2 regions of the Glaciimonas sp. CA11.2 genome follow, and region 1 is predicted to be linked to the other one. Evidence: predicted binding sites of a transcription regulator. Region 1 holds the regulator's gene; the other holds the start of a gene.

What was found. The regulator FliA, encoded in region 1, starts transcription of late flagellar genes. The targets are predictions, from matches to a motif close to CTAAAGTTTNNNNNNNNNNNGCCGNTA.
Region 2: the regulator FliA is predicted to act here: its motif matches at 5,944-5,970, upstream of RGU75_RS17600 (flagellin).

Annotation. Positions count from the first base shown of each region.
Region 1 covers NZ_JAVIWL010000001.1:4,901,260-4,917,037, reverse strand. Annotated here, with positions in the region: gene RGU75_RS21275 (protein-glutamate methylesterase/protein-glutamine glutaminase) at 1-594, shown strand, start outside; gene cheY (chemotaxis response regulator CheY) at 832-1,230, shown strand; gene cheZ (protein phosphatase CheZ) at 1,232-1,915, shown strand; gene flhB (flagellar biosynthesis protein FlhB) at 2,066-3,214, shown strand; gene flhA (flagellar biosynthesis protein FlhA) at 3,256-5,343, shown strand; gene flhF (flagellar biosynthesis protein FlhF) at 5,340-8,144, shown strand; gene RGU75_RS21245 (flagellar biosynthesis protein FlhG) at 8,179-9,045, shown strand; gene RGU75_RS21240 (RNA polymerase sigma factor FliA) at 9,164-9,922, shown strand; gene RGU75_RS21235 (flagellar protein FlhE) at 9,924-10,517, shown strand; gene RGU75_RS21230 (flagellar protein FlgN) at 10,581-11,039, opposite strand; gene flgM (flagellar biosynthesis anti-sigma factor FlgM) at 11,061-11,417, opposite strand; gene flgA (flagellar basal body P-ring formation chaperone FlgA) at 11,601-12,320, opposite strand; gene RGU75_RS21215 (hypothetical protein) at 12,445-12,579, shown strand; gene flgB (flagellar basal body rod protein FlgB) at 12,853-13,257, shown strand; gene flgC (flagellar basal body rod protein FlgC) at 13,371-13,766, shown strand; gene RGU75_RS21200 (flagellar hook assembly protein FlgD) at 13,933-14,595, shown strand; gene flgE (flagellar hook protein FlgE) at 14,695-15,778, shown strand, end outside.
Region 2 covers NZ_JAVIWL010000001.1:4,047,966-4,062,544, reverse strand. Annotated here, with positions in the region: gene RGU75_RS17620 (flagellar hook-length control protein FliK) at 37-1,425, opposite strand; gene RGU75_RS17615 (flagellar protein FliT) at 1,441-1,767, opposite strand; gene fliS (flagellar export chaperone FliS) at 1,896-2,324, opposite strand; gene fliD (flagellar filament capping protein FliD) at 2,336-3,799, opposite strand; gene RGU75_RS17600 (flagellin) at 4,148-5,836, opposite strand; gene fliE (flagellar hook-basal body complex protein FliE) at 6,038-6,367, opposite strand; gene fliF (flagellar basal-body MS-ring/collar protein FliF) at 6,781-8,532, shown strand; gene fliG (flagellar motor switch protein FliG) at 8,525-9,520, shown strand; gene fliH (flagellar assembly protein FliH) at 9,477-10,280, shown strand; gene fliI (flagellar protein export ATPase FliI) at 10,286-11,773, shown strand; gene fliJ (flagellar export protein FliJ) at 11,793-12,242, shown strand; gene RGU75_RS17565 (flagellar hook-length control protein FliK) at 12,259-13,617, shown strand; gene fliL (flagellar basal body-associated protein FliL) at 13,878-14,366, shown strand; gene fliM (flagellar motor switch protein FliM) at 14,521-14,579, shown strand, end outside.

The sequences.
Region 1 (15,778 bases):
GCAGAAAAAATTATTGTCATTGGGGCCTCGACTGGTGGGACCGAGGCAATTAGGGAGATATTGCAGCCCATGCCACCGGAGTGCCCTGGTATTTTGATCGCGCAACACATGCCGCCCGGATTTACGCAATCTTTTGCACAACGTCTTAATGGATTGTGTCGAATTACGGTCAAGGAGGCTGTTCACGGCGAACCAATTTTACCCGGTCATGCCTACATTGCCCCAGGCGGCTATCACCTTTCGATAGCGCGTATGGGCGCGCAATACCTACTTCAGGTCGATCAGGAGCCACCAGTCAATCGGCACAGACCATCAATCGACGTTTTATTTGATTCAGCTGCCAAAGCCGTAGGAAAAAATGCTATTGGCATCATCCTGACCGGTATGGGCCGCGATGGCGCCGCCGGCTTGCTACGGTTGCGTCAGGCGGGTGCTTACACGTTTGCGCAAGACGAAGCCAGTTGCGTGGTGTTTGGTATGCCACGCGAAGCGATAGCAATTGGGGCAGCAACTGAAGTGGTGAGTATGAGTGAAATGAGTCAGCGTGTATTCACCCGTTTTACGGTACTGAGCGAAAGAACGCGTCGTTTTTAAAGAAAAGAAGTTAACGAGTGGCAAGTGAAGACTAATGAGAGGCTACCGGAAGCCAGGCACACCAATTTATACCGATTGTTTGAAAGCTAATGTGCACGGCATTTGTAGTCCAAAGACCAGATCGATAAGCAGTGGTGTTTAGTCCTACCTTTTACCTGAAAATTTTTTATAAAGTAGCAGTTTTGTCCGCCAGAAAAGCGGTCGACCTGCAATAGTAATCATCGTCTGGAGCACTAAATGATCGACAAAAGTATCAAAATTCTCGTGGTAGATGATTTCCCAACCATGCGCAGAATTATTCGCAATCTGCTCAAAGAGTTGGATTTCATCAACGTCGATGAAGCAGAAGACGGTGTTGCGGCGCTGGAGAAGTTGAAAGCGGGTAACTTCGGACTGGTTGTCTCGGATTGGAATATGCCTAACATGGATGGTTTGATCATGTTGAAGGTGATTCGCGCCGATCCGTTGCTGGCAAAGTTGCCAGTATTGATGGTCACGGCGGAAGCCAAAAGAGAAAATATTATTGCAGCGGCGCAGGCGGGTGCAAGCGGTTATGTGGTGAAGCCATTCACCGCCGCAACGCTGGAAGAGAAAATCACCAAGATTTTTGAAAAAATTCAAAGAGAAGGAGTGTGAGATGCCGCATACCATCGTTGCATCAGATATGTCGCTTCAATCCCCCATTCCGGTTGCCGCAGACACTGCCGAACAGCTGGTTAGTCGTATTGGGCATTTGACACGGACGTTACGCGAAAGCATGCGCGAGTTAGGGTTGGATCAAGAGATTGCCAAAGCAGCACAGGCGATACCGGATGCGCGCGACCGTCTCAATTATGTGGCTGCCATGACCGAACGTGCGGCGGAACGTGCTTTGAATGCCGTCGATGTTGCACAACCAATTCAAGATCAGTTAGCGTCCCAAGCCAGGCAATTACACAGCCGTTGGGATGCCTGGTTTGCAAAACCTGTGGCGCTAGGCGATGCCCGAGCACTTGTGACCGACACGCGCAGCTATCTGCAAGCAGTCCCGCAGCAAACAGCAGCAACGAACGTGCAATTGACTGAAATCATGATGGCGCAGGACTTTCAGGATCTGACGGGACAGGTAATCAAAAAAATGATGGAAGTGGTACAACAAATGGAAACACAATTGTTGCAATTGCTTATTGACAATACATCACAGGATAAGCGTCCTGATGTCGTGATTCAGACCGATACCCAAGGTCTCTTGAACGGTCCGCAAGTCGCTCCTATCAGTTCGGCAGATGCTGTATCCGATCAGACCCAAGTTGATGACCTGCTTGCCAGTATGGGTTTTTAAGTCCTCTGATTTGTGCGGATAGCTCTCAAACGCATCGATTGCCCAAGAAGCAACCCGTTCTCGAGCCTGTTCCCTTGATCAAACCATGGCTCCAGCAGCAATAATCCCTGTCGGGGGAGCACACTTCGCTCCCTCAGGCACGGAGCATGCATGGCGGAAGAAAGCGATCTCGAAAAAACGGAACCAGGGTCACCTCGTCGTCTTGAAAAGGCGCGGGAAGAAGGGCAGGTTGTACGTTCACGAGAACTGACTACGTTCGTATTATTGGTAACCGGCGTCGGTGGGTTGTGGTTGACCGCGATACCCATGAGCGAACGGCTGGGCCATGCTTTACAAAGCAGCTTGCAATTCGAACGTGCTTCTGCCTTCGATCCCTCGCACATGCTGGCGCAGGCTGGAATGGTGTGGCTTGAGGCATTACAAGCCATTGCGCCGCTATTGGGGCTGATGTTTATAGCGGCGCTGGTAGCGCCACTTTTGTTGGGTGGATGGCTGTTTTCAGTTGAATCGCTGGCACCCAAATTCTCCAAGCTAAATCCACTCGCTGGCCTTGGCCGGCTGTTTTCGTCTCAATCGCTGGCTGAATTAACCAAGGCCATCGCCAAATCATTTTTGGTCGGTAGCATCGCCTACGCGATTATTTCCGCAAAAATGGACGCGATACTGGCGCTCTTAACCGAACCGATTAATTCAGCGCTCCCTTATACAGTGCGACTAGTCGCCAATTGTTGCGGATGGATTATCGCGTCATTGTTTTTGATCGCCGCTATTGATGTTCCTTATCAGCTATGGAGTTTTCATAAGAAGTTGCGCATGTCGCGTGAAGATCTGCGCCAAGAACATAAAGAAAGTGAAGGCGATCCGCTGGTCAAGGCCAAGATACGTCGCCAGCAGCAACAGATGGCGCGTCGTCGCATGATGTCGGACGTGGCGACTGCAGACGTAGTGATCACGAATCCAACCCATTTTGCCGTCGCGCTTAAGTATCAGGATAAAGAAATGCGTGCACCGCGCGTGGTGGCCAAAGGGACCGATCTGATCGCCTTGCGAATCCGTGCCATCGGTGTCGAAAATAATGTGCCCATTCTCGAAGCGCCACCTTTGAGCCGTGCGCTTTATCGGCACACCAATCTCGGTGATGAGATACCGGCAGCGCTTTATACCGCGGTTGCTGAAGTGTTGGCCTGGGTATATCAGTTGCAGCGTTGGCGCGAGGGAAGTGGCAACGGCGCCGCCCCGCGTAATCCGGAAGATTTACCAGTACCCGAATCACTTGATCCATTAGGAAGTCCGGTATGAAGTTTGCAGACTTAACCGCCAAATCTGGCCTGACCTCTTTTATGCAACTACCAAAGTTGCTGTTAGCGGGCAATCAGATCAAAGGCATGGCCGGTCCTATTCTGATCATTCTGATTCTCGGCATGATGATTTTGCCGTTGCCGCCGTTTCTGCTGGATCTGCTATTTACTTTCAACATTGCGCTGTCAGTGATGGTGTTGCTGGTCAGCATGTACACAATGAAGGCGCTGGATTTTGCTGCTTTCCCGGCGATTTTGTTGTTTTCGACTTTGTTGCGGCTATCGCTCAACGTCGCTTCTACCCGCGTGGTTCTCATGGAAGGTCATAAAGGGCCAGATGCTGCGGGGAAGGTGATCGAAGCGTTTGGTCACTTTTTGGTTGGCGGTAATTTTGCGGTCGGCATCGTCGTGTTCATCATTTTAGTGCTGATCAATTTTATGGTCATCACAAAAGGTGCAGGCCGGATTGCCGAAGTGGGCGCACGGTTTACCCTTGACGCAATGCCGGGTAAGCAAATGGCGATTGATGCTGACCTGAATGCAGGACTGATTGGTGAGGATGTTGCACGTAAACGCCGCGCAGAAGTATCGCAAGAGGCTGATTTTTACGGTTCCATGGACGGTGCCAGCAAATTTGTGCGCGGTGATGCCATTGCCGGTTTGCTCATCATGTTGATCAATGTGATTGGCGGACTGGTGGTCGGCGTGGCGCAGCACGGATTGGATATATCAGTCGCTGCCAAGAGTTACACTTTGCTCACCATCGGCGACGGTCTGGTCGCCCAGATTCCGGCGCTGGTGATATCGACCGCTGCTGGTGTGATCGTCTCACGCGTGACTACCGATGAGAACGTTGGCGAGCAGTTGATGGGGCAATTGTTCTCCAATCCACAGGTAATGTATTTGACCGCGGGCATCATTGGCCTGATGGGATTGATTCCGGGTATGCCGCATTTCGCGTTTTTGGCGATTGCTGGTGGTCTGGTCTGGATTGGTCAGCGCGTCGCCCGACGCAAAGTAATGGCGGCGGATGCTGCCAATAGTCCCGCGTCTGCCGCGAACGCTGCCGCTGCTGCGGCTGCGGCGATGGAGCCAGCGGAGGCGACGTGGGACGATGTGGCGCTGATTGATCCGCTTGGACTTGAAGTTGGTTATCGATTGATTGCCATGGTGGATCGCACGCAAAATGGTGAACTACTCGGGCGCATCAAAAGTATTCGTAAAAAGTTTGCGCAGGACATCGGCTTTTTGGTCCCAGTCGTCCATATTCGAGACAACCTTGAACTCAAGCCCAATGCGTATGTGATTACTCTCAAAGGGGTTGAAATAGGCCATGGTGAAGCGATTCCGGGGCAATGGATGGCGATCAACCCAGGACAGGTCAGCGCGTCCTTGCCGGGTACGGCCACCGTCGATCCGGCTTTTGGGCTTCCCGCTTTCTGGATAGATAGCAATTTGCGTGAACAGGCGCAAATTTATGGCTACACAGTGGTCGATGCAAGCACGGTGATCGCGACACATCTGAACCATCTGATCCATGCGCACGCAGCCGAATTATTAGGACGGCAAGAAGTTCAGCAGCTATTGGATCGGATCAGCAAAGAAGCGCCCAAGCTCTGTGATGACTTGGTGCCAAAGGTCCTGTCACTGACGAATTTACAGAAAGTCTTGCAGAACTTGCTTGACGAAAGTGTTCCTATCCGTGATATGCGCTCCATTTTAGAAGTGTTGGCCGAACATGCGCCAGCGATCAGTGACGCTAACGAGTTGACGTCAATGACACGATTGGCGTTACGTCGTGCGATTACGCAGCAGTTGTTTCCCGGCGATAGCGAATTGCAGGTCATTGGTCTTGATGGGGCGCTTGATCGCATGTTGTTACAGGCGTTAAGCACCGGAAGCGGTCTTGAGCCTGGTCTGGCGGATAGTTTGCTGAGTCAGACGCAGGTGGCTATTGATCGCCAGCAACAACTTGGTCTGACGCCTGTTCTGGTGGTCCAGCATCCACTGCGTGCACTCTTGGCGCGCTTTTTAAGACGTAGCTTGCCGCAGCTAAAAGTGCTGTCGCATGCCGAAATTCCAGATAACCGCAATATCAAGGTTACTGCCACTATCGGAGGTAAAGGTTGAACGCCCTTAATGACATGACCGCAACCGATCAAGCGTTAATGGGCGAATCTGAGCGCATCTTGATGAGCAACTTAAAAACTGAATCAAAAGCTGAATCAGCAAGTCATTTAGCAGATTTTGTAGCATCCACACCGGTTAGCCAGGGAGGCAATATCACTGCCATCAGTAATGTCGTCAACACCACGACGATCACCGCAGCAACCAGTCGGGAGGCGCTACGTTTGGTGCGCGAAAAGCTAGGGCCGGATGCCGTGATTATTTCTAATCGTGTTACCCCACAAGGCGTAGAAATCGTGGCGTTTGTAGAGGGCGACGTTTTTGCGTCTGCTGTCTTGTCTGCGGTCGCACCGGCAATCATCCCGATGATTAGTACCACGCCATCAACGCCTTCTGAGCAGCTTGTTGCGCCGATCAACATTGCTGCGGTCCCACCGTTGCCTCAGCCATTGCTGCAAACACCAGTCATAAAAGTTGATGACAGTCCAACTAAAGACAGTGTATTAACCGAGTTACAGTCAATGCGCGGCATGATTGAGGAGCAACTGGCAGGTTTGGCATGGAACGAAAAGCAGCGTCGCGATCCCGTTCGCAGTCATTTATTACGCATGCTGCTGGGAGCGGGATTCAGTGCACGGCTGGCGAAGGCTATGCTGGATCATTTGCCGACGGGACGAAATTACGCTTCCGGTATGGCGTGGGTTAAAGCCGAGTTAGCACGTAATCTGCCAGTTCTCGAAGATGAAAATGCACTGCTGGATAATGGCGGCGTCTATGCGTTGATGGGGCCGACCGGCGTTGGCAAGACGACTACCACCGCAAAATTAGCGGCCCGCTGCGTAATGCGTTTCGGTCCTGAAAAGCTGGCATTGTTGACCACTGACACTTACCGAATCGGTGCTTACGAGCAGTTGCGTATTTATGGTCAGATTTTGGGTGTTTCGGTGCATGCGGTGAAGGATGCTGTGGACCTGCGGCTGGTCCTTGACGATTTGCGGGATAAACATATGGTGCTGATTGATACTGTGGGCAAAAGTCAGCGTGATCGTAGTGTCGCCGAACAGGTCGCGATGCTGTGCGGCACAGGCCATCCGGTTAAGCGTTTGTTGCTTCTCAATGCCAGCAGCCATGGCGATACCCTTAACGAAGTGGTACACGCGTACCGTCAAGATATCGATGGCGGCACATTAGCTGGATGCATATTCACAAAGATGGACGAAGCCACGCATCCAGGCGCATTGCTGGACACGGCCATACGCCACCGACTGCCGGTCCATTATGTTTCAACCGGCCAAAAAGTGCCTGAAAATCTGATCGTTGCCAATCGGTCTGAACTAGTCGAAAGTGTGTTTCAGTCCGCGAGTCGGAGTGCCTTATTTGTTCCCGGTGAGGCTGATCTGAAAAGTCCACTGACGCCGTTACCGGAGATCGCTCAAGCTGCCGCTTTGCAAGCCGCGGCGCACGAGGCCCAGACGGTATTACACACCGCAACTACGGAGCGCTTGCGCATGCAATGTCGGCAATTGATTCGGGCGCTATCCAATGACTCCGTAGCATTGAGAGCCAATGCAGCCGCTCTTGCCGCCGGTGGTATTGGTTTTGATGCGACACGAAGCCTGCGACGCCAACTGGACGATAAAGAGGTGAGCGCTACCGGTGTAACCCAGACATTGATGACACATGCCCGTCACGAAATTGCAGTCGGTTGTAACGAGGTGGTGCTGGCGATTGGTGGCAAAGTGACGCTAAATGCGGCGCATAGCGGCGATGCTTATATGTTGCATGGCGGTTTGCTGTTGTCGGATAGTACTGGTATGGCGCTTGCCGCGCCGCGTCAGATATTGACAACGGCTGTTCGCCAGAACCCTGTCACCGCGGAAAAAGCGTCAGCCAGTTCACCTGTTCTGCGGCAATTATCGTGGCTGCAACAACAGGATTTTGGCAAGCCTGTTATCCATGTTCTGGATAGCTTGCCCCCGTTCAGCTTGCTCATTGATCAGCAAAACAGCAGTTTGCAATGGTTGGCGCGGGGCCGCGCTTCTACTTCCGTCATCTTTGCTGATACGTTGATTTCTCTGACGAAGCTAGCTGATAAACTGCATTTTGGATCGTCGGAACCGATTATCTATAAAGGCAAAGCAGCGCTTCAATCCTTAGCAGAAATAACGGTTGGTCTACGCAATTTACAAAAAAAAGGCGATACGACTATTCATTGCCAAGTGATCACCGAGGTGCGTTGCGTGGTGACGAGGATCATCGATTTACGATCAGGTAAGAGTTTGGCGCAATGGCATTTGTTAAGCAATCTGGGGCAATCAGTAGCGGCCTCACAAATGATCGAGTGGTATCGCTGGCGTGTGGAAGCCGACACTTATTTCAAATTGTTGAAGCAGGCTATCCAGCAATCTGGTGGCTGCGGTGAGCCTGGTGATGCCGACATGATGAAGCGATTGCTCATCGCTGGTCAGACCAGCGTGACCGTATGGCGTTTGCAACGTGCGCAAGCGGAATGGGCCCCGTCGGCTCGTGCATTGTTAGCCCATCTGGCTGGAAGATCAATGCGCATGCGCATGGACGGGATCAGTCCGGTGTCGGCTGCCGTGTCAGGCACGGTGTTGCTCGAAGGGCTGGAAAAATGTTTGGTATTGATGGACGTTTTGGATACTGGCGTAGTGTCGCTACAAAATGCCGCAAAAGACATGCCGATAGAAAATCGTGAAAGTGCTGACTCTGGTGTAGTGGATATCGATCCAGCCATAGCTTTGATCAATATATCGGCAATTCCTGAGTCGGGGCTGCGGTGACGGCTGAGACCCGCCAACGCCAGCGGAGATTAGGATGATCCCAAAAATGTCCGATCAGGCCGATGGGTTGCGCGCGATGATGGCGCAGTCCTCTTCAACTAACGTCCAACGGATGATCGCCGTGGTAGGAAGCGGTCGTAAAAGTGGCGCGACCACGGTCGTGATGAATCTTGCCGCTGCACTGACACAACAAGGTCAGCACGTATTACTTATCGATGAATCTGTCCATCACACGCCGAGTCCTTCAGGCACAGCTTCTGCGATCTGGCAAGTTGACGCATTGGGTAACTGGAGCGACGTAGTGTCGGGACGGCTGTCTCTGGATGCGGCGGGTGGTCGTGCCGCTTGCGGCGTTCAGGTACTCATAGCACGGAGAGAGTTAGTATCAAAGGCGGTATCAGCGACTGGGTTACAGCAATTGCGCCAAGATCAGATTATCCTGATTGATGCCGCTTTAGGCGACGACGGTACGCTGTCGCCATTAGCATGTCAGGCCGATTATGTGATGGTGGTGTTGCAGCCACAACCGGCGTCCATTACGGCCGCTTATGCTTGTATCAAACGTCTTCACCATGCACACGCGCTTCAACAGGTACGGATAGTGCTGAATGGTGCTGCCAGCGATGCAGAGGCATCTCGCATTCTTACTAATCTTGCCGTTACCGGCAGTCGTTATCTGGCCGTATCGGTGGAACCGGCTGGTGCGGTGATGACTGACTTGCAGATTTTACACGCGCAGCAATTACATTTGACCGTGGTAGAGGCATTCAAAAGGAGCACCGCAGCCCTGACGTTTCGCCGGATAGCGGCTGACCTGATGCAATGGTCATCCAAGGTAAGGAGCGATGTGGCAAATGGAGACTCTTCACACCGCACAGCGATGCCGGAACTGCTTGCATGACCGAATGACCGAATGACTTTGGCACGTCAGCTAATGTGTGAGGGGCGTAGTCAGTGGCGATACCTAAAGTTTGGTACCAGCGTTAATTAAGAAGATAGGGAAGATAAGGAACATCGCAATGTATACAGCACAGGGGAGAATGGACAAGTCCGGGACGCTGACTAAATTTGCACCGTTGGTACGTCGTCTGGCCTTGCAGCTAATTGCCAAATTACCAGCCAGCGTTGAGCTTGATGACATGATACAAGCTGGTATGTTGGGCCTATTGGATGCCGCTAATCGTTACCAGGACAATCAGGGGGCGCAGTTTGAAACCTACGCTAGCCAGCGAATTCGTGGATCAATGCTTGACGAGTTGCGTGCCAACGATTGGCTCTCACGTGGGTTGCGACAGTCTGCGCGCAAGGTTGAGGTCGCCTTGCAAGGGCTTCAACAAAAACTTGCGCGGTCACCGACTGAAAGTGAAATCGCGCAGGCCATGGCGTTGTCACTGGAGGAATACCAACGACTATTGCAAGAGATTCATGGTTGTCAGTTGGTGTATTACGAAGACTTCGAAGGTGGCAGTAATGAGAATTCGTTTCTTGATCAGCAATTAAGCGGCGCGCATCATGAAAAAGATAAGCCGACCGACAATAGTGATCCTCTCCAGAAATTGCTGCAAAGCGGGCTGCGTAAGGTGCTGTTGGAGGCGATAGAAAGTATGCCTGATCGAGAGCGTCTTTTGCTGAGTTTATATTACGATCAGGAGCTAAATTTGCGGGAAATTGGCGCAGTACTTGAGGTAAGTCAGTCTCGCGTCTGCCAATTGCATAGTCAGGCTATCAGTCGTTTGCGTGGGCGCATGCGTGACACGATTGGGGCGGAGGTGGTTTGATATGCGTCAACAATACGAGAAAAAAAGCGTACATTCCGCGCATGGAAAATGGGCAAAGGCAGGCAGTGGAACGTGGCTTTTATTTTTTTTAATGGTGGGTTCTACGCCTGCTAACGCCACGGAAACCGCACCCGATGCGATACCTTTAGCGCGCTATTTACAGCGTTATGACACCGCGGCTAACGATCCGTTGAAGCGGTATAAATCAGGTGGAGATAGCCGATTTAAGGAGGCGTTAAACAAAAGGGTCAACGGTTCGTGGACCGGATCAATCTCACTACCGGCCATTTTCCAACGTGGTGAAGCAGTCGAGTCCGGTCAGATTAAGCCTTATGGAACTATCAAAAACAACGCTACAGCACGTAAAGTTAGTTGGCGGTACGCCTTCATGTCGCCGCCTCCAGTTGGATTACTAGCCTATTTATGTAATGCAACCCGATGTGTTGGCTTGAGCCGTGCGAGCGGGTCCACTGAAGCTTTTGATGGCGATAACGCCTATTCAAATTTTACGTTTGCTTTTGTGATCAGCGGGAGAGGGGCTTTGACACCAGGATTGCAGGGGCAATCGGGTCAGGTCACCATGAATTACGAATAACCACTTAATACTAACCGTGCCAATTGTGGTATCTGATATTAAGGGCCGATATAGGAGCGTGTTTCAGCCTGAAGCGAGGCTTTTACCAACTCCTCGCCCAACCCTGTGCTGTCCATCGGGACCGTACAGAGATTGTCCGCAGGCGCTTAAAAAATTAATTGCATTACGACTGAACTCCAGATGAGTATGGATCAGAATACCGTTTCGGTGATTCAGGTCGCGTGATGTCGCCGCGCATGACAACAGTCTCTGCCAAGCGCGTTGCAAGCCATCGCCGCCAGCCGCGGCTGCCGCATCTGCACCTGCGCGATTGGTCGGATAACCCAGTTCTTGCAATTGTTGCTCGCGCTCATGGTCAAGGACAGCGATACGATCAGCCAATTGTCCTTTGCGCTCTGTCAACAACGCCAAATCCGAGAATTTGCCACCGATCAAGGCTTGCGCCTCTTGCTCGAGTAACGCCAGAAACGCTTCCATAGCGGCGCGTTCCTCATCCATAAGGCTGATGTGATGTCTGCTCATAAAGTTACCAGGTGACCCAAATTATTGGTTCGGTTCGGCTGACGTTTTTAGTAAGTCCCTTACCGTGTCCAGCAGACCGTCAGCGATTTTGCCTGCATTTACCTGATAATGCCCTTCGCTGATAGCCTGACGGATTTTTTCCACCTTGGCAGCATCGAAATCGCCATTGCTTGGTTGCACCAGTTGATTTTGCAATTCACGCACCTGGTTTGTCAGCGAACTGGGGTTATTCGGTAGGCCGGAGGCGGTATCGACAACGTTGGTCGCTGTCGTAGCAGGGGGATTACTCCCCTGAACGCGACTATAGTTTGGCTTGTTGATGCCAGAGGCAGGGCTAACGATACTATTTGCCGAATTAATGGGTAGATTGATTTTCAAAATATTTCCTCAGAGGATCTCAACGGTATAACGGCAGTTGGTTGAAAAACTTTAGTCTGGTTGTTCGTGTAGGGAGCGAGATAGCTTTTTTATTGATGTTAAGTTGACAACTTATGCCATTGTCGATACTTTTGGGTTATCAACTTGATGTTTGCTATCCCACTATAGCGAATAGTCATTGGACTAATATAGTAAATCAACACTGCCGTCCGCGCGCACTTTACCGCTGACCATTTGGCCACTGACGGTCTTGACTTGTAGTCGGGAACCGATGGCTGCGCTAGTCATGGCGCGACCTTCGGTACTGGCGACAAATCCGGTTCCTGTTGCCATTACCTTGACGTTTTGTCCCGACTGTATAACGACCACGCCACGCAATAGTTCTGGTCGCACTGGCGCGCCCAACGCAATGCGATTGAGTGCGACCATGCCATTAATTTGTTCAACGTTAGTCAGAATATTGGGTGGCAGCATGGAGAGATCGCCTTCGTGCAAACTGAAGTCACCAGCGCGCAATGTTTCCCCCGCATTGATCGCACGGGTTGCGACAACATAATTGGCGATGACTGCGACATAGGCCGGCACGTAGCGTGTCCACGCCTGTTGCGCTTGAGGAGCGGGCGCATTGATCGACGTCGCGGCGACGGGTAAGACACCATTACAGCGGATGCCTACGGATACGCGGCCCCATACTTTTGCGCCGCTTGGTAAAAATGGCTCGGGCGCATCGCACGGCGGCAATGCGCCGGACATCGGGGTATCGACTGTAATAACAATTTTTCCGGGCAGCCCAGCAGCCTGATTTAACAAAAATGCCTTAATGATCGGCAGCGCATTACCGCTAAGCGGCGTAGCTCTTTGTGTACTAGCGTAAGAGTGATTCGCAACCAGAAGCATACTCATGACAGCAGCTAGCAGGTCCACGCTAAAGCGTAAAAGGACGCAAAGCTGCGTGCGGAATGATCGTGATTGCCGTCGATTTTGTCGATGCAGGTGCATTGATGCAGCCTCGCTCTGGGTAATATATTTGATTAAATCATCTGTTGATGGTGGTGCGCACGCCGGTGAAAACGGCACTTTTGCCGATTTTGGATCGGTGATCACTGGCGCACCAGTCAGTTGCCTTGATTTTACGGAATATTCGATTCGCACCAACCGTTGAAGAGGCAAGTGATCGCAGTCTTGTTTGGGTAATCGGGCTTACCTACGATCTAAAACGCATGCACGGACAAATGCATTGGTCCCTGCAAAGTGTGAATTGGATTGACATTCTCTTCTTGTTCTAGCGATTGGGATGGCGTCGCGCTACCTATAATTGTTTTCATCAAAAGGTCTAGGAAAATTACGCGATCTTATCGCGGTTGGTTTACTTGGATAGCCAAGATCGGAATGCACTCGGGATGTAGGCAGGGCGGTTAATTTATAGGATGGAAACATGGTCGACAGACTTGATAATGCACTTCGGTTTCAGCAGGAGGCGCTCAATTTGCGCGCTCGGCGGCAAGAGGTTTTGTCGGTCAATATCGCCCATGCAGACACGCCTAATTACAAAGCGCGCGATTTCGATTTCAGCAGCACGTTGACGCAGGCAGTTGAGCGTGGACGGCAATCTGAATCGCTTTCTATGACAACGACTTCTTCCCGGCATTTGGCAGGTGAGCAAACGCTTAGCAACGATACAGATTTACTGTATCGGATTCCCACCCAATCCAGTATCGATGGCAATACAGTAGAAATGGATGTTGAGCGTGTCAATTTTGCTGATAACGCGTTGCACTACGAATCTAGTCTGACCGTGATTAGTGCGCAAATTAAATCAATGCTATCGGCGGTGCAGTAATGTCTTATTGGAAGTACCAATAAGACGGTCGGCAAATGGCCGAAGTCATAAACTGACATAGAGATGTCAGCACCTAGTTACGAAAGGATAAGCACATGCCGTCGAATGTTTCCATGAGTATTTTCGATGTTGCTGGTTCTGCCATGAGCGCGCAATCGCAACGTATGAACGTCACCGCCAGCAATCTTGCCAATGCCGATAGCGTGAGCGGCCCCGACGGTAAACCTTACCGGGCCAAGCAAGTCATGTTTGAAGTCGCATCATCGAATCAAAGCGATATCGGTGGCGTCAAAGTTGCAGGTGTAGTGGAGGATCAGTCGCCCATGCGGATGGTGTACGACCCTAAAAATCCAATGGCCGCCGCAGATGGTTACGTCACAATGCCGAACGTCAATGTGGTCGAGGAAATGGTCAATATGATGTCGGCATCGCGGTCCTATCAAGCGAACGTGGAAGTCTTGAATACCGCAAAGACCATGATGCTAAAAACCCTGACGATCGGCCAATAAAGCAATAGCGAGATATCACTTGAAGCGAGCTCATCACGTAATACCAGATTACTTACTATCAGCTTATTTAGAACAGGACTATTTAGCCCAGCTCACGCAACTCAGAATAGTGCATTACGCGTTTTTTACGCGGTGCTTTCTTCTTCGTTCGATTCAGGAAAAATTTATGGCAATTACCGCAACAAATTCACTCGACGCTCAGTCTTCTGCAACGGCATCGCTAAACGGTACATCGACCGCTGACAGTGAACAACGCTTTCTTAAATTACTCGTCACGCAATTGAATAATCAGGACCCACTTAATCCGCTCGACAATGCCCAGCTTACCTCGCAATTAGCCCAGATGAGCACCGTCAGTGGGATCGAAAAACTCAATGCGACGCTGGATTCGCTGGTGAATCAAAGTGGGGCCAACCAGGCGCTACAAGCGGCGTCGTTGATCGGTCGGACGGTGTTGGTACCGGGTCAAGACATCAAATATGTAAGCGGTAGCGATACTAAATTTGGCGTAGAAATGCTGGGCTCTGCCGATAAGGTCAGTGTCAGCGTGACCAATGCCAAAGGTGATGTCGTGCGTACCTTTGATCTTGGCGCGCAGCCAATGGGAGTTACCAATATGGTGTGGGATGGCAAGAGCGATGCCGGAACGGAATTGGCGGATGGCAATTACACGATCAGTGTTGCAGGTACTTCTGGGGTCGACAAAGTCGCAGCAAATACGCTCACGTACGAGAATGTGGCCAGCGTTGTGCAGAGCGGCGGGTCGGTTTCGCTAGATGTGGGCAAGCCAGCCAAAGTCAGTTTGAGTGATGTTAAGTTGATTTTGTAATTGGGTCTGTCACCATCTTCATCGTGGTTCATGGCATAACGCCGGGTTAGCGATGGTAAAAAATTAGGTTGTTTACAATCAATCCGAAAAGGAAACACAATGGGTTTTGCACAGGGAGTAAGCGGCTTAAATGCCGCATCTAATAATCTCGATGTTATCGGCAATAACGTTGCCAACTCGGGGACCGTTGGATTTAAGACAGGTAGTGTTTTGTTCGCTGATGTCTATGCAGGTTCACGGGTCGGTCTGGGGACGCATGTTGCCGGTATTACGCAAAATTTCACGCAAGGTGCAGTTCAGACCAGCACACGAGCACTCGATATGGCGATCACGGGCGGGGATGGATTTTTTCGTCTGGCTAGTCCTAGTGGCGAAATATCCTATTCACGCAATGGCCAGTTCAATGTGGATAAAGATAACTATATCGTCAGCGCAAGCGGTCTGCGTCTGACTGGCTATCCTGTCACCGCCAGCGGTACTTTGAGTGGTGGCAATCCAACGGCGCTACAGATACCGCAAGTTGCCATGGCACCAAAATCGACTACCGCTATTGTGTCGCAATTCAATTTGGATTCGCGCAGTGCGGTCCCGATCAAAACACCATTCGACGCTACGGATTCGACGACTTACAACTATCCCAATGCGACAACGGTGTTTGATTCGCTCGGTAACTCACACGAAATTTCAACCTATTTTGTTAAAACTGGTGCTAACGCGTGGAGTATGTACGCCACGGCCGACGGCTGGCCGCTAGATGCTAACGGTGCAAAAGTGGCGCCTGACGCCACTGATGCGACCAAGCCATCAAGCGGTGGTGCCGCACTGAGTGCCATTGCCTTTGACACTAACGGAAAACTAGCCGTTGATGCAGCGGGCCAACCGACTAGCCCGGCTGGTGGGAAAATAAATTTTGCAGGTCTGGATTTCGGTAACGGGTCAACCCCATTAGCGTTCAGCATGGATATCACTAGCACTAGTCAGTTTGGGAATGTCAGTGAGGCCAAAAACCAGAATCAAAATGGCTACACTTCGGGTACGTTGACCGCTTTTGCGATTAATCCGGACGGTACGGTTACCGGCAAATATTCAAATGAGCAAACCAAGTCACTGGGGCAAATCGTATTGAGCGCATTTGCCAACCCTGATGGCTTGGTGCCTACTGGCGACAATGGCTATTCGGAAA
Region 2 (14,579 bases), 850 kb from region 1:
GAGATTTATTCTGCTGGTTAGATTGTTTAAATAGTTTTAACGTTTTTTTACAACATTATCATCCTCAACATCCGCGCCCGTTGACTCTGAGGTTGATATCTGTAACGACGTCACATCCAGGCCACTAGCAATAAAACGACTACGCAAATCAGCAGTGTGATCGCGCAGCAGGTTAGCGTTTGTGTTATCGCCGACCACGATGTTGGTTTCAATGCTTTGTCCGGCCAAATGCAATCGTAACTCCAACGTTCCCAAAGAAGGCAGATTCAGCTTCAAATAGGTACTCCATCCAACTACCGCTGGATCAATCTGGGCATTTTGTGAATTGGGTTGATCTTTACGCTGCGTATGCTGTTGGTTCAACTCCCACTCCATAGACGCACCGGGCCATGCCTCGCCTTGCCAACGAAACACCGGAGACGCCAGAAAATTAAGTTGTTGACGGACCAACTCTGCCGCGTCAGGACGCATTTCTGCGGTCATAGAATTAATAACAGACGTTTTATCATTTTGAGATATCGAGGGGGCCGAATTTTTCTCCGACAATAGTATGTCGTTCGCCCCATTGTCATCGCTGGAATCACTTTTTGAGGGATCTGTATCCTTTTGCGTATATTGCCCGCTGTAAGCTCTCAGCATGCTGGTACCCAACGTATTAGGTAGAGAAGGATTAGTCAATTGCTGTGGTACATGCGGCGCGATTGCCGAGGAGCGGTCAGTGGTGACGCCATGGTCAGATTCCATTATCCCTGTCGGATCCTGTGAACCGGAAGTCATCGAAAAACCGGATAAACGGCTGCTCGTAGTCGTGGCGAGTACAGAAGACATTCCCCTGGCCTGCTCGGCCCATAACGGCAAATCTGCACGCGTCCCATTCGCGCCAAATAACTCTGGACGGCTTTGCACCAGTGTGCCGAGTCGCGCCTGTGGCTCCTGCGCCATTTGTGCCAGTGAACGACGGCCGCTGGAATATTGCAACAGATGGGATTCGTAAAACAAGCCACTGTGGGATACCACTCTCGCCAAAACAGATGCCAGCAAGTGCAATGGCAAAGAGGCGCGACCATCTATCGGCATGGTCGGCAATAACGGCGCTTCTCCCTTAATGAAGACCGCTGAACCGGGACCATTTTGAGGGCCGCCCAAAATAGCACTAATAGCCCGCGCGGTGGCACTCAATGTGGGTGGCGTCTCAGCGGAATACAAAACCACATCTGCAGCGCCACGCATTGGCTGCAAACCTCGACCCAATTGCGTGTCCGTTGCAGCGCGAGAAGGAAGACGAAGGTCGTTGTTGACTGCGCCAGCATTGGTCACCGCGGTGGGCTCGGAAAGCTGCAACGCAGACTTGAGGGGAACCAGATCGAGGCGCTGCGTCAATGTCGTTGCCAGCAGCGTATCGACAATAGGTGTAATGCCACTCATACGACCAGACCAACGCTATCGACCATAGGCCTGATTGAGATTCTGCTGACGCCGTAGATTTCCCATCAGAATACCTAATCGTGCAACCTGCGGCGTCAGCAGATCGCGGATCTCGGCATCATCAGCCAATATTTGTCGGAGTAATAAGTATTTCTTTTCCAACTCAGACGGATCAAGTGGATAGCTCGACTCTATCGTTTTGAGATGATTAACATATCTTCTAAATTCCTCTTCCAGCGGTGGCATTGCGTCCCAATCACCAGCCCGAGCCAATGCCAGCATGCGGCCGGTGATGGGTTTAATTTGCTCGTAACAATGTATTACATCGCTTTGACATCTCATCGCATTCTCTTGTTGTGCTGCTCTATCGGTTCACTTTAGCGCAATGTTGAAACTAAACGGCGTGCTTGACTGAGTTGCCAGACGAGTACCCATTACTGAAATTTCCAGCGGTATCGTCGGGGCTTCTTTCAACTCTTCTTATTTGGATCAATTTCACGCCACGCTGAGCCAATATTTTCCAGTAAGCGAGCCGCCTCATCCAACAGCGCAGGATCGTTACGCAAGTTGGCGAACATCAAACGCTGCTTGATATAGTCATATAAAGCCGACAAATTCGCTACCAGTTCAGCGCCATCCTTACCGCCTATCTCAGCGTCAAGACTTGCCTTCAGGCCGTTATCTATAATATTAATCGCTTTAGAAATGGCATTGCCCTTGGCAACGATCTCTTTATTAACCATATGATGGCGTGCCATGTTAATAGCGGTCCTGGCACCATCAAACAGCAAGGTAATGAGGTGGTGTGGCGAGGCGCTCATAACGGCGCTTTCGACACCCATCTTTGCATAGGCCTGTGCGCCTGAATTGATCACCTTGGAACCTTGTGACGAGTACATGGCTATCTACCTTATTTCGTATTGTTGATTGCGTCGAACTGTTGGGTCAAATAGGTGCTTGTCGCATTTAGTTGGGTGACAATCAAATCCAACGCAGTGAACTGACTTTTATAGCGCGCCATCGTGTCGTCGATTTGCGCAGACATGACCTTGTATTGCTTGCTGAGATCATCCAGCGTCTTATTGACACCGGAAGTAGCCGCCGTCAACATCCCATCTGTAGCGTTAAAACCTTTCAACAATGACGTTAACTGCGTCCCCAAACCAGTGCCGCTATTGCCTGTGGTCCCGCTAAATAATTCTCCAACGCTATCCAGATTAGTGTTCAGTGCCTTACTCAATTTAACTGAATCGATGGACAACGTGCCATCGGTCTGAAGAGAAACACCAATTTGCGAGAGGGAGGCGAATCCACCTGTACTACCTCCAGTGACATTTTGCGGCGTAGTCAGTAATGAACGAATGCCGCTCTGTATTGAGCGTAAGACGGAGTCACCTGATAGTACAGCCCCGGTTTTGCTGGTCCCGTCATACGCAGTCAATGTCGTAGCGGCTTTTTGTAAATTATTATAAGCAGTTACGAACGCCGTTACGGCTGTCGAGACAGCAGTGGTATCGCGCGCCACGGTAAGTGTCGTATTAGCTGCTGAAACAAGGGTCATGCTCACATCTGGAATCGCATCCGTCACCGTATTACTGGCGCTCGTAATAGCGATGCCATTGACGGTCAGTTTCGCATTCATGGCAGACACCGTCTCCTGCATATTTTGATTGCCACCACCCACATTTTGCGACAAAAGATTTTCCAATGCCGCATCACCAGTTACCGAAATCTGCATACTGGAAGTTTCACCAGTCGTATTTGATGTCAGTACCAAACGGTTTGGGTTAGTACCACCATCACTCACAATGGTCGCTGTTACTCCCAGCGTCGTACTCTTATTAATGGCGTCACGAATCCCTTCTAACGTATTACTGGAACTATCAATCGTCACCGAACCGGCAGCACGACTAGCATCTGCCGCGAACGTCGCATTACTATATTTGCCAGTCGATGGATCGAGCGTGCCGCCGGACACTTTCCCGAACTGAATCGTCACCGTGCCGTTACCAATCGACGTTTTAGCACTGGCCTGGCCGACAGCTGCCAGCGTTTGGGCTTGCGCCAATTGCGATACGTTAATAGCGTATGAACCGGCAGCGCCGTTCGCGCCCGCAACTGCCGTCAGCACACTGGCCGAACCTGAAGTCGCTTTCACTGTCTGATACAAAGCGGATGCAGCAAGCGCGCTGGACGCCGTCTGGAAATTATTCAGCAGACTACTCAACGTCCCGTAGGCTGACAATTTAGAGGTATAACTGACCGACTGCGCCTGCAACGCCTGAAGTGGAATCTGCTCAGCGGCCTTTAACTGATCCAGCAAAGGGCCAAGCTGAAGTCCAGACCCAATACCATCGGTAACAATCCCTGTCATGATAAATCTCCAAATTCTGTCATTTGCGTCGCTCTATTAACTTATGCAAAAGCTAATTAAGCGGTATAGATATTAGATTCGCGACTTACCGTTTTTTAGCGGCAATACTGCTAACCAAATTAAATCGATATGTCACGTGCAGCACTTCAACCATTCGCTAACCACTCACGCCTTTGACAATTAGCAAAAGCCAGACTGGTTAACGTAAGTAACGGAAGCAGACAACACAAGCAGATAGGCAATCCAGGACTGTCTAAATGCTTGTTTATCGGATTCACGATCCAGCAACATAATCGATCACCCCACTGCCGTCAGCGAACTAATCGCTGACGGCAACTTCTGATAAATTTATTGCAACAACGACAGAACACTTTGCGTTGTCTTGTTCGCTTGCGACAACACCGAAGTACCGGCTTGTTGCAAGATTTGAGCGCGCGTCATGTTCGACACTTCAGTCGCGTAATTTGCATCTTCAATACGTGAACGTGAAGAAGACAAATTGACGATAGTTGTACCAAGGTTAGAGATCGTGGATGCAAAACGGTTTTGTACCGCACCCAATGAACTACGCAAACCGTCAACGTTCGACAGCGCAGCATCAATGACCGATAACGCGTTGGCGGTAGCAGTGCTGCCACTACCTTTATTTAACGTGAACTTATCAGCATGTGCAGAGTCGTTGTAGACCTGGTTAGAAGCGCTATCGGTGACAGTGCCATTATCATGCACATACAATGTTGCAGCAGTATCAGTCGTTAGCGCACCATTCATATCAACATTCACTGCTTTGGTTGAAGCATCATCAGTGACTGCTACAGTACCAGCAGTATTTTTGACATCGTACTTAGTTCCAGCAAGCGTGATAGCCATCGTACTACCAACAGTAGCGCTGCTAGCACTAAGTTGCGAACTCAACGCTGAGTTGGATATATTGAGACCAGTAGATCCTACAGTAGCAGTGGCTACAGTCAGTGTGTATTTGGCTGCACCTGAAGTGATTACACCACTTGTACCACCTGTCTTACTCATACTTTCAAGAATATCACCGGTACCCGTACCGCCATTGATATTCGCTTGCGGATCACTACCAGCATTAGTTTTTGACAGGTTTCCAGTTGCATCAAGATAAAGAACGGAACCATCATCGGCTGCCGTTAACTTACCACTTGAATCAATTTTGGCATCTTGTGAGGTACCACCAATTTTTACATTGATTGTTGTGAATGCGCCTGCAGCTGGCTTTAAATCCGTGCGTACTTTGGCAAGACTACGTGCCGTATCGGCAAAGTCAAAACTTGTACCGTTAGATTTATACGAAGCGGTTGGATTAACAGAATCCGTGACCGTGTCGCCACTTGCAATCTTGCCAAATACTGTCGACAGCGTCGCAGCGTCCGATGCGCCATATGCTTTGGTATACGCTGTCGTGCCGTTGGTAACAGTCCCAGCTGCGTAACCCGCTGCTTTTAAGTCTTTAACCGCTGCCGTTGAGTTCGCCGTTCCTGAGCCATCGACGTTAAAGCCGTTCATACCTAGCGCAGTGGTGTCCATCTTTTGCAAATTGATGTCAATGGTTTGACCATCGTTTGCACCAACCTGAATGGAGAGCGCTTTGTTTGAGGCTAATACTTTGACGCCATTGAAATCAGTTTGTGCCGATGTACGGTCAATTTCCGCCAAACGTTGGGTAATTTCATCCTGAATCGACTTCAGATCGCTGCCGGAGTTACTACCGTTAGCTGCCTGCACCGCCAGCTCACGAATCCGTTGCAAGTTATTGTTAACTTCGGTCAACGCGCCTTCAGTGGTTTGCGCTAGCGAGATACCATCGTTCGCGTTACGTGAGGCTTGGGTCAAACCGGTGATGTTTGCTGTGAAGCGGTTAGCAATTGCTTGACCTGCCGCATCATCTTTAGCGCTGTTAATCCGCAAACCGGACGATAGGCGCTCAATCGCGGTACTCAACGAAGACTGTGACTTGGTAAGGTTGTTTTGGGTCAGCAGCGAAAGGGAATTGGTGTTAATGACTGATGCCATGGTACGACTCCTATTTGCAAAATTGATGGATGCCGGCTACGTTGCCGTAACGTTGGACCTGTACATTGTGCAAGCCACCATTATGTGCAAGCCACCGTTAATCAGGTTATCGGCAATAGACATCTAAAACTGTAGGGTCGCTTCAAAAAAACCTCACACACTTAGGAAAACGCCACACGCTCAGGTTAGCCACCTAATCTATCAAGCAGGCAAATTCATAATCTCTTGATAAGCACTTACCACTTTATTGCGAACTTGTAGTCCCATTTGAAAGCCTACATTGGCTTTTTGCAAATCCACCATGACGTCATTGAGCGCAACTCCCGGTTTGCCTAGTTCAAACGACTCCGCCTGACCCATCGCGTGCGTTTGCGCATTGCTAATACGCTCCAATGATTTTTTCATTTCACCTGCAAAGCCACCACCAATCGACTCCCCAACAGGATTAGCGGCACTAGACGAAGACGCTCCCGCAACTTGCGCGGTAGCCCGTAATTGCTGCAAAACCGACTCAATTGCCGCTATCGCCATGTTGCTCTCCTCTATTGTTGGGCACATTCATCCACCTAGTATCCCGAAGTGATGAAGCGTACCAGCTATGCCAATCAGGCAAAGCGCCAAGTGATGGCAAAAATCAATCCTATTCCACTGATCAAAAGCCTCTCAAGGCGTCGACAATTGTTAAAGTCGTACAGGCTGTCCGCACAGATTAGTAGTGGCAGCGCATTTTGCATCGATGCTGAATCGATACAAAAACCGGAACACGTTCTCAAAAATGAGGAAATCTGCTTTTTATCACCTAAGCAGAAGCGACAAAAAAACGGCAAAAAAACGGTAAAGAAACGACAAGTGAACGAAAAAAACATATTGCATTTTTTTACATCGAAACTAGCGCAGCTTCGATCTTTATTGACGCCCACCGCGTTTAATTCCGGAGGCTACGAATGAGCGTAGCTTCGACTGGCGCTAAAGAAAATGCAGCAGATACAAATAAATTTTCATTATTAGAACAGCTGCGTGCTAATCCCAAGTTACCAATAATTATTGGCGGCGCGGCGGTGATTGCCGCGATTTTCGCCCTTTGGCTGTGGACGCGTGCGCCCGATTATCGCGTACTGTTTAGCAATCTGTCAGACCGTGACGGCGGCGCCATCATCGCTTCATTGCAGCAAATGAATATCCCTTACAAATTTGCAGACGGCGGTGGCGCTGTCTTGGTCGCATCCGATCAAGTCTACGACGCGCGTCTCAAACTGGCCTCGCAAGGGCTGCCAAAAGGCGGTTCGGTTGGGTTCGAATTGATGGATAATCAAAAATTCGGCGTCAGTCAGTTTGCTGAGCAGGTTAACTATCAACGCGCATTAGAAGGTGAAATTGCCCATTCGATAGAGTCCATCTCTTCCGTCGCTACCGCGCGAATTCATCTCGCCATTCCTAAACCATCGTTATTTGTCCGTGATCAGCAAAAGCCAAGCGCCGCAGTGATCCTGACACTACATCGCGGGCGCGCAATTGATGAGGGCCAGGTGAGCGCCATTGCTCACTTGATTTCCAGCAGTGTGCCGGACTTGAACGCGAATAACGTCACGGTAGTCGATCAAGCAGGAAATCTACTTTCGGTGCCAAGCGCAGGCAATCGCGGGCTGGACGCGAGCCAGCTCAAGTTTTCTCAGGAAATAGAGCAAAGCTATATTCGTCGCATAGAAGCAATTTTGCAACCAATTGTCGGCTCTGGAAATGTGAAGGCCCAAGTTGTGGCCGACATTGACTTTGCAACAGTCGAAAATACCGACGAAAAATATCGCCCAAATCAAGATCCGGAAAAAGCAGCAATCCGCAGTCAGCAATCGAGTGACTCTAATCAACAGGGCGCCACTCCGGCAGGCGGCGTTCCCGGCGCTTTATCGAATCAACCGCCACTCAACCCAACAGCACCGATTGTCACCGCAGCCGCCAACCGACCATTGCCGGGCGCAACGGCCGCTGCCGGTGGTCAATCAACCACGCAGGCAAGCGCAAATCCAATCGGCGCAGCCAATCGGCCTGCAAGTACTGGCGGTTCCAGCAACGTACGCCGCGATGTCACTACCAACTATGAGGTTGACCGCTCAATTCGTCATGTTCAGCAGAGCGCTGGCGGGATCAAACGATTGTCGGTTGCTGTTGTCGTCAATTACCGTGGCATTCGCAATGCTCAGGGAAAAATAGCTGCACAAGCGATTCCGCCAGCTGAACTAGAACAAGTGCGCAATCTCGTCAGGGAAGCAATGGGTTTCAACACTGAACGTGGCGATTCGCTCAATGTTGTCAATAGCCAGTTTGTTTCCTCCGAGATTGTAGAACCGGTATTGCCATGGTGGCAGCAACCTGAAAATATCGCTCTGGGGAAGACATTGGGCCAATACCTGCTCATTGCTGTACTTGGCCTCTGGTTGTGGTTTGGCGTGCTACGGCCATTATTGCGCAAATATCTGGCACCACCATTAGAAGTACCGCAGGCATTGCCAATCAATGCTGAGCCGGCCGAAGACATCCCGGCAGAAACTGTCTCCTTGAGTGCGGAAGCCCAAGTGCGTGCCAACATGCGTCATCAGGAAAATCTGACGCATGCCAAAGCTCTTTCAGAAAAAGATCCAAAGTTGGTGGCGATGGTGATTAAAAATTGGATGGACTCAGGGAAGAACGCCAATGGATAACGAGGGAATCAAAAAAAGCGCAATCCTCCTGTTATCACTCGGCGAGGATGGCGCCGCCAATGTATTTAAACATATGACACCGCAGGCTGTGCAGGCGCTGTGTGTAGTTATGTCCCAATTGCGTAACGTAAAGCGCGATCACATTTCAACGGTACTCGACGAATTTCGGGTAGAGACCGAGCAATTCTCGGCCATCAGTCTGGATTCAAGTAGCTATATCCGTGCCGTTCTGAATAAAGCGGTCGGCGGCGATCGTGCCTCCGACCTGATGGAAGACATTCTCAATTCGGCCGACCATACGCGTGGTATCGAAAGCCTGAACTGGCTCGAAGCGACTGAAGTCGCCGAACTGATTCGCGACGAACACCCGCAAATTATCGCCACCATGATGGTGCATCTGGAGCGCAGCAAGGCATCCAAAGTATTGGAATTACTCGACGAACGTCTGCGTCATGATGTGGTTCTCCGGATTGCTACTTTTGGTGGTGTACAACCTGCTGCATTGAATGAACTAACCGAAGTATTGTCTGGTCTGCTTTCCGGACATGGCACAAAACGCAGTCGACTTGGCGGTGTCCGCGCAGCCGCAGAAATGCTTAATTTAATGAGTAGTGCGCAGGAAGAGTCGGTCATTCAACACGTACGGAATTACGATGACGATTTGGCACAACGCATTGTTGACGAGATGTTCCTGTTCGAAAACCTGCTGGAAATCGACGACCGCGGCATTCAAATGCTGTTGAAGGAAATCGAATCGGAAACACTCATCATCGCTCTCAAAGGTGCACCGCAGGAATTACGCGACAAATTCCTCAACAATATGTCACAACGCGCTGCAGAAATGTTACGTGACGATTTAGAACTACGTGGGCCGGTACGTGTGTCTCAAGTAGAAACCCATCAGAAAGTGATTCTACAAATTGTCCGGCGCTTAGCTGATTCTGGTGAAATTATCATGGGCGGGCAAGGCGATGACGCGTTTGTCTGATCTCGATCATAAGTCAGCACCACCGAAGTCGCTTGCCAAGCGACCCACCGCCTTAAAGTCCAAAGAGTCTTTAAGCGCGTGGGAACGTTGGGAAATGGGATCATTCCAGACAACCGGACCTGCCGCACCTCCACCCGGCAGCGCCAGTCAAGACCTTTCGGCTAATGAAGAACCTACTCTAAAACAACTCCAACCCGTGCTCCTGATTGATGAGGCCGAACTGACACGACTGCGGACCGAAGCAGTTCAGGCGGGCCAGGAAGAAGGCCTTAAGTTAGGTTACCTCGAAGGTCAAAAGCAAGGCTATGCCGACGCTATTGCCCTGGGCGAAAGTGAAGCAAGCCAATTGCGTGTGCTCACGGCTTCGCTATCAAGCGCCTTACGCAATGTAGATAAAGAAATCGCCGATGATCTGATAACGCTGGCGCTGGACATTGCGCGACAATTGGTTTTAAGGGAACTCGCGACTGATCCAGAATTGATTCTGATAGCAGTCCGGTCGCTATTGCAAACTGAGCCTGCCCTGAGTGGCAACCCCCGACTTTTACTGCATCCGGAAGATTTGACGCTGGTCAAACAATATCTGTCTGATGACCTGCAAACCGCGGGCTGGTTGCTGCGCGCTGATCCCAGTCTGAACCGCGGCGGATGTAGAGTGCATGCGACCAGCGGTGAAATCGACGCCACACTAGAAACACGCTGGCACCGGATAACGACTGCACTTGGTCGCAGCGAAAAAAATCTTAATCATTCGCCATGATTAAAATGAACCTCCACGAAACCGATAACTACGCCGATACCGATCTTGCCGCCTCGGCGGCGACCAACGCCCATCTTCAAACCTGGCGGCGGAGTCTTGGTAGTGCCAGTATCGATATTGCTCGCAGCACACCAATCCGCACTTACGGTCGGCTGACGCGCGCCGTCGGTTTGGTGTTGGAAGCGGTCGGATTACGTTTGCCGGTCGGCAGTGATTGCCTGATCGAATTGCCTCAAGGTTATTCCCAACGTACCACCGAAGCCGAAGTCGTCGGCTTTGCCGGTGACCGTACCTTTTTGATGCCACGGAGTGAAGTCGCTGGCTTGATACCCGGTGCACGCGTCTATCCAATGACGGCAGCACCCTCCTCGCTGATAGCAAACGATGCTGAATCAGGCCATATTGATGAGCCAACAATACAGAACGGTGCCAAGCGTTTGCCAGTCGGTTCGGGCATGCTGGGACGTGTGGTCGATGCTATGGGACGTCCACTGGATGACTTAGGGCCGCTCAATTTTTCCCGTGAAGTGCCACTTTCTGCTGCGCCAATCAATCCATTGACCCGCGCGCCGATTGACTCAGTGCTGGATGTCGGTGTACGCGCCATCAATGCTTTACTGACAGTCGGGCGCGGTCAGCGCATGGGCTTATTTGCCGGCTCCGGCGTCGGTAAAAGCGTATTGCTCGGCATGATGGCGCGCTATACGAGCGCTGACGTAATAGTGGTTGGCTTGATCGGCGAACGCGGCCGCGAAGTAAAAGATTTTATAGAAAACACGCTCGGCGCAGAAGGAATGGCGCGTGCAGTAGTCGTTGCCGCACCAGCAGACACATCGCCATTACTCCGTCTGCAAGGGGCCGCTTATGCAACTTGTCTGGCTGAATTTTTCCGCGATCAAGGCAAAGATGTATTACTGATCATGGACTCACTGACGCGCTATGCTATGGCACAGCGTGAAATTGCGTTAGCGGTCGGCGAACCACCCGCGACTAAGGGGTATCCACCATCGGTATTTGCCAAGTTGCCAGCATTGGTTGAAAGAGCCGGTAACGGTGCACGCGACGCCAGTGGACAAGGTGGATCGATTACCGCTTTTTATACAGTGCTGACAGAAGGCGATGACCAGCAAGATCCCATCGCTGACGCCGCCCGTGCCATTCTGGATGGTCACATCGTCCTATCGCGCAGCCTGGCTGAAGCGGGCCACTATCCGGCAATTGATATCGAGGCATCCATTAGCCGCGCCATGACCGCATTGATCACGCCACTACAATTTGCATCGGTTCGGCACTTCAAGCAAATGCTATCGCGCTACCAACGTAATCGTGATTTGATCAGTGTCGGTGCATATGCCGCCGGTAATGACCTGCAATTGGATAAGGCCATCGCACACTATCCTGAAATCGAAGCATTTTTACAGCAGGAGATGGATGAACGTACCGGTGTCGAAGAGTCACTGGCCCGATTAAATGCCATCTTTTCCCGGTCCTGACCCGATCTGAAAGAAGCCCATGTCCAATACTTTACCGCTCGCCATGTTAATTGAACTGGCTCAAAATAAAACCGACGAATCTACTCGTCGACTCGGCCAACTACAAAATGCCCACACCAGCGCAGCGCAAAAATTGGCGTTGCTACTGGAATATCGACAAGAGTATTACGATAAGCTGCAAGCCCAAATGCGCGATGGCGTGCCGTCGGCGCGGTGGCGTAACTTTCAGCATTTCATCGGAACATTAGACGGTGCTATCGACCAGCAAAGTGCGATTGCCGCGCAAGCGGATACGCGCTTGTCGAATGGCCGTATCGACTGGCAACAGAACAAACGTCGTCTGTCATCATTCGGCACCTTAGCCGAACGCAATCGACAACGACAACTTGGCATAATCAACAAGCGTGAACAACGCGATAGCGACGAACATGCCGCCCGACAATTCCAGTTGCGTACCGCGACGGACTAATTTTTAAGGAACTCTCATGTCTCTCGCTCTTGCGGCCATCGCCGTTACTCAAAGTAATTTCGTTAGTGACAGTTCTTCGATTAAAAATATCGACCAAAATGCAGCGCATAGTTTTGGGAAAGAATTCGATCAGTCTCTTGAAAAGAGTCGGTCCGCCAGCAAGGACACAGACCCGAGCGCAGAAAAGACATCGGATCAACCGCTGAAAAAACACCTTGAACTTACGAGCCTCGATCAAACAACATCACCAGATCAAACGCCATCATTAGGGCTCGCCCTGATGGAGATCAGTGAAAAGCCCGCTGTAACGGCAAAAGGTGTTACAACCGATGTCCCGTCCAACCCTCTTAACACTCTTCCATCGGCGGCAGATACACAATTGCGAGATGCGATGGCGACGACCAACAATAGCAACCGCCATCATTCTCACGCTACTACCAAAGAGTTCAGTACAGATAACGATCAGGTTAGTGATCAAACTCACTACGGCACTGCTGCTGAGTCAGCCCTCAGCAAGAGCAATGTGAGTATTGATCAAAGGTTGTTTGGCCAATCGACGGAACACAGGCAAACCGCGTTAAATGATAGCAAGACAGCAAACACGGAAGACAAGATAGCCTCGCCCGCTGAAAAAACGCATGCACAGAATATCCTTGCAAATGGGACTGGTTTCCAACAGCAATTTGATAAAGGTAACGACCAAAGCCGTAAAGAAGAGCAATCCAGTGCAAAGCATGCGCTGGCAACGGCAACATCCAAGACAATCGCAGGAGATCTTGCAGCCAACACAAGCCCTATTTTGGATCAGTTTAATATTGCAGGATCAGCTGCAATGATACCGGTTGTGCATTCTTCGCCGTTATCGCCAAATATGAATAACCTCGACACGAACCTGACCAATCCTGTGCAACTGCACCTCGGTCCTTCGGTCGCCAGCGGTGATTGGGGTACGGCGTTAGGAAAACAAGTGGTATGGATGGGCAACAATAACCAACCCGTCGCCGAACTACATTTGAACCCGCCAGACTTAGGTCCATTAAAAGTGACGCTGACTTTCAATGACAATCAGGCACAAGCGCAGTTCATATCAGCCCATCAATCAGTACGGGCAGCCATCGAAGCAGCGTTGCCGCAGTTGCGTAGTTCACTTGCGGAAAATGGTATTAATCTAAGCAATACGTCAGTCAGCGCCGATGCACAACAACAGCAACAACAGCAACAAAGCGCCTTTACACAACATGACGGAAAGCAATCCGGCCAGCACAACCACGGAAGCACAGAATCAGGATTGTTGGCGCAGTCGAAGACAAATCAGAACGTGACCGTTCAACCATTGCGCCCTCAAAGCAGCCGTGGCGTTGATACATTTGTATGAGGCGGTAGCACCAAGCAGTGATATCAAGTGTTTTTTTAACAATGAAGACTCCAGAAACTGTACGTCGATATTTTCCTGCTTGCGGTAACAATTTCTTCAGCATGTTTATCACAATCAATTGGGCCGAAGTGGGACAAGGTTTATTTCGAGCAAACAGCTAGTAGTCGAAGCGCTGAGTTGAAGTAATTTATCCCTTTTGATTAGCAGATAGTTTCTGGCGCTTATCGCCAACAATGAACGTCAGAATTTTATGCAGGCATATGATGGCGACCATTATTACCAAACCAGCGGCAATATCGAAAAAAGCCAAGGTTGTTTTCTCCGTAACGCTATTACTCGTCGCGGCCATTACTGGCGCTATTGCCTATTATATAGGCAGCATTAATAACGTCGCTCGCACCAATCTGAGTACGCCGCAAGAAGTCAAAATTGAAGCACCCATTTTTGTTGCGTTAGAGCCATTCACAGTCAATTTGCGCTCGGATGAGCGTGAGCGCTTTCTTCATATCGGCATCACGCTAAAAGTCGCAGATGCGGGATCACAGAGCACAATTGCACAGTATTTACCTGAGGCCCGCAGTCGGGTTTTGTTGATGCTAGCGGATCGAACACCAGATTCTCTGATCACGGCAGACGACAAAAAACAACTATCCGTCGAAATTCTTAAGACGCTCAGCAAGCCTCTTTCAGCTGACAAGCTGACACAGCGGATAACCGACGTTCTGTTTACTTCGTTCGTGGTGCAATGACATTCTGATATAGAGATATTAAATCAAGGCGATTAAAAAATATGAAGCCAAAGCGCCCCAATGGACGATCAAATAGATGTGGCCATTGAAGATGAATAATTAGCGAAAACAGCAGACTTTTAATAAAGTGCAATAGTAATGATGAGATTATTCAATGGCTTATGAACAGCTACTGTCTCAAGATGAGGTAGACGCTTTACTACAAGGCGTCGC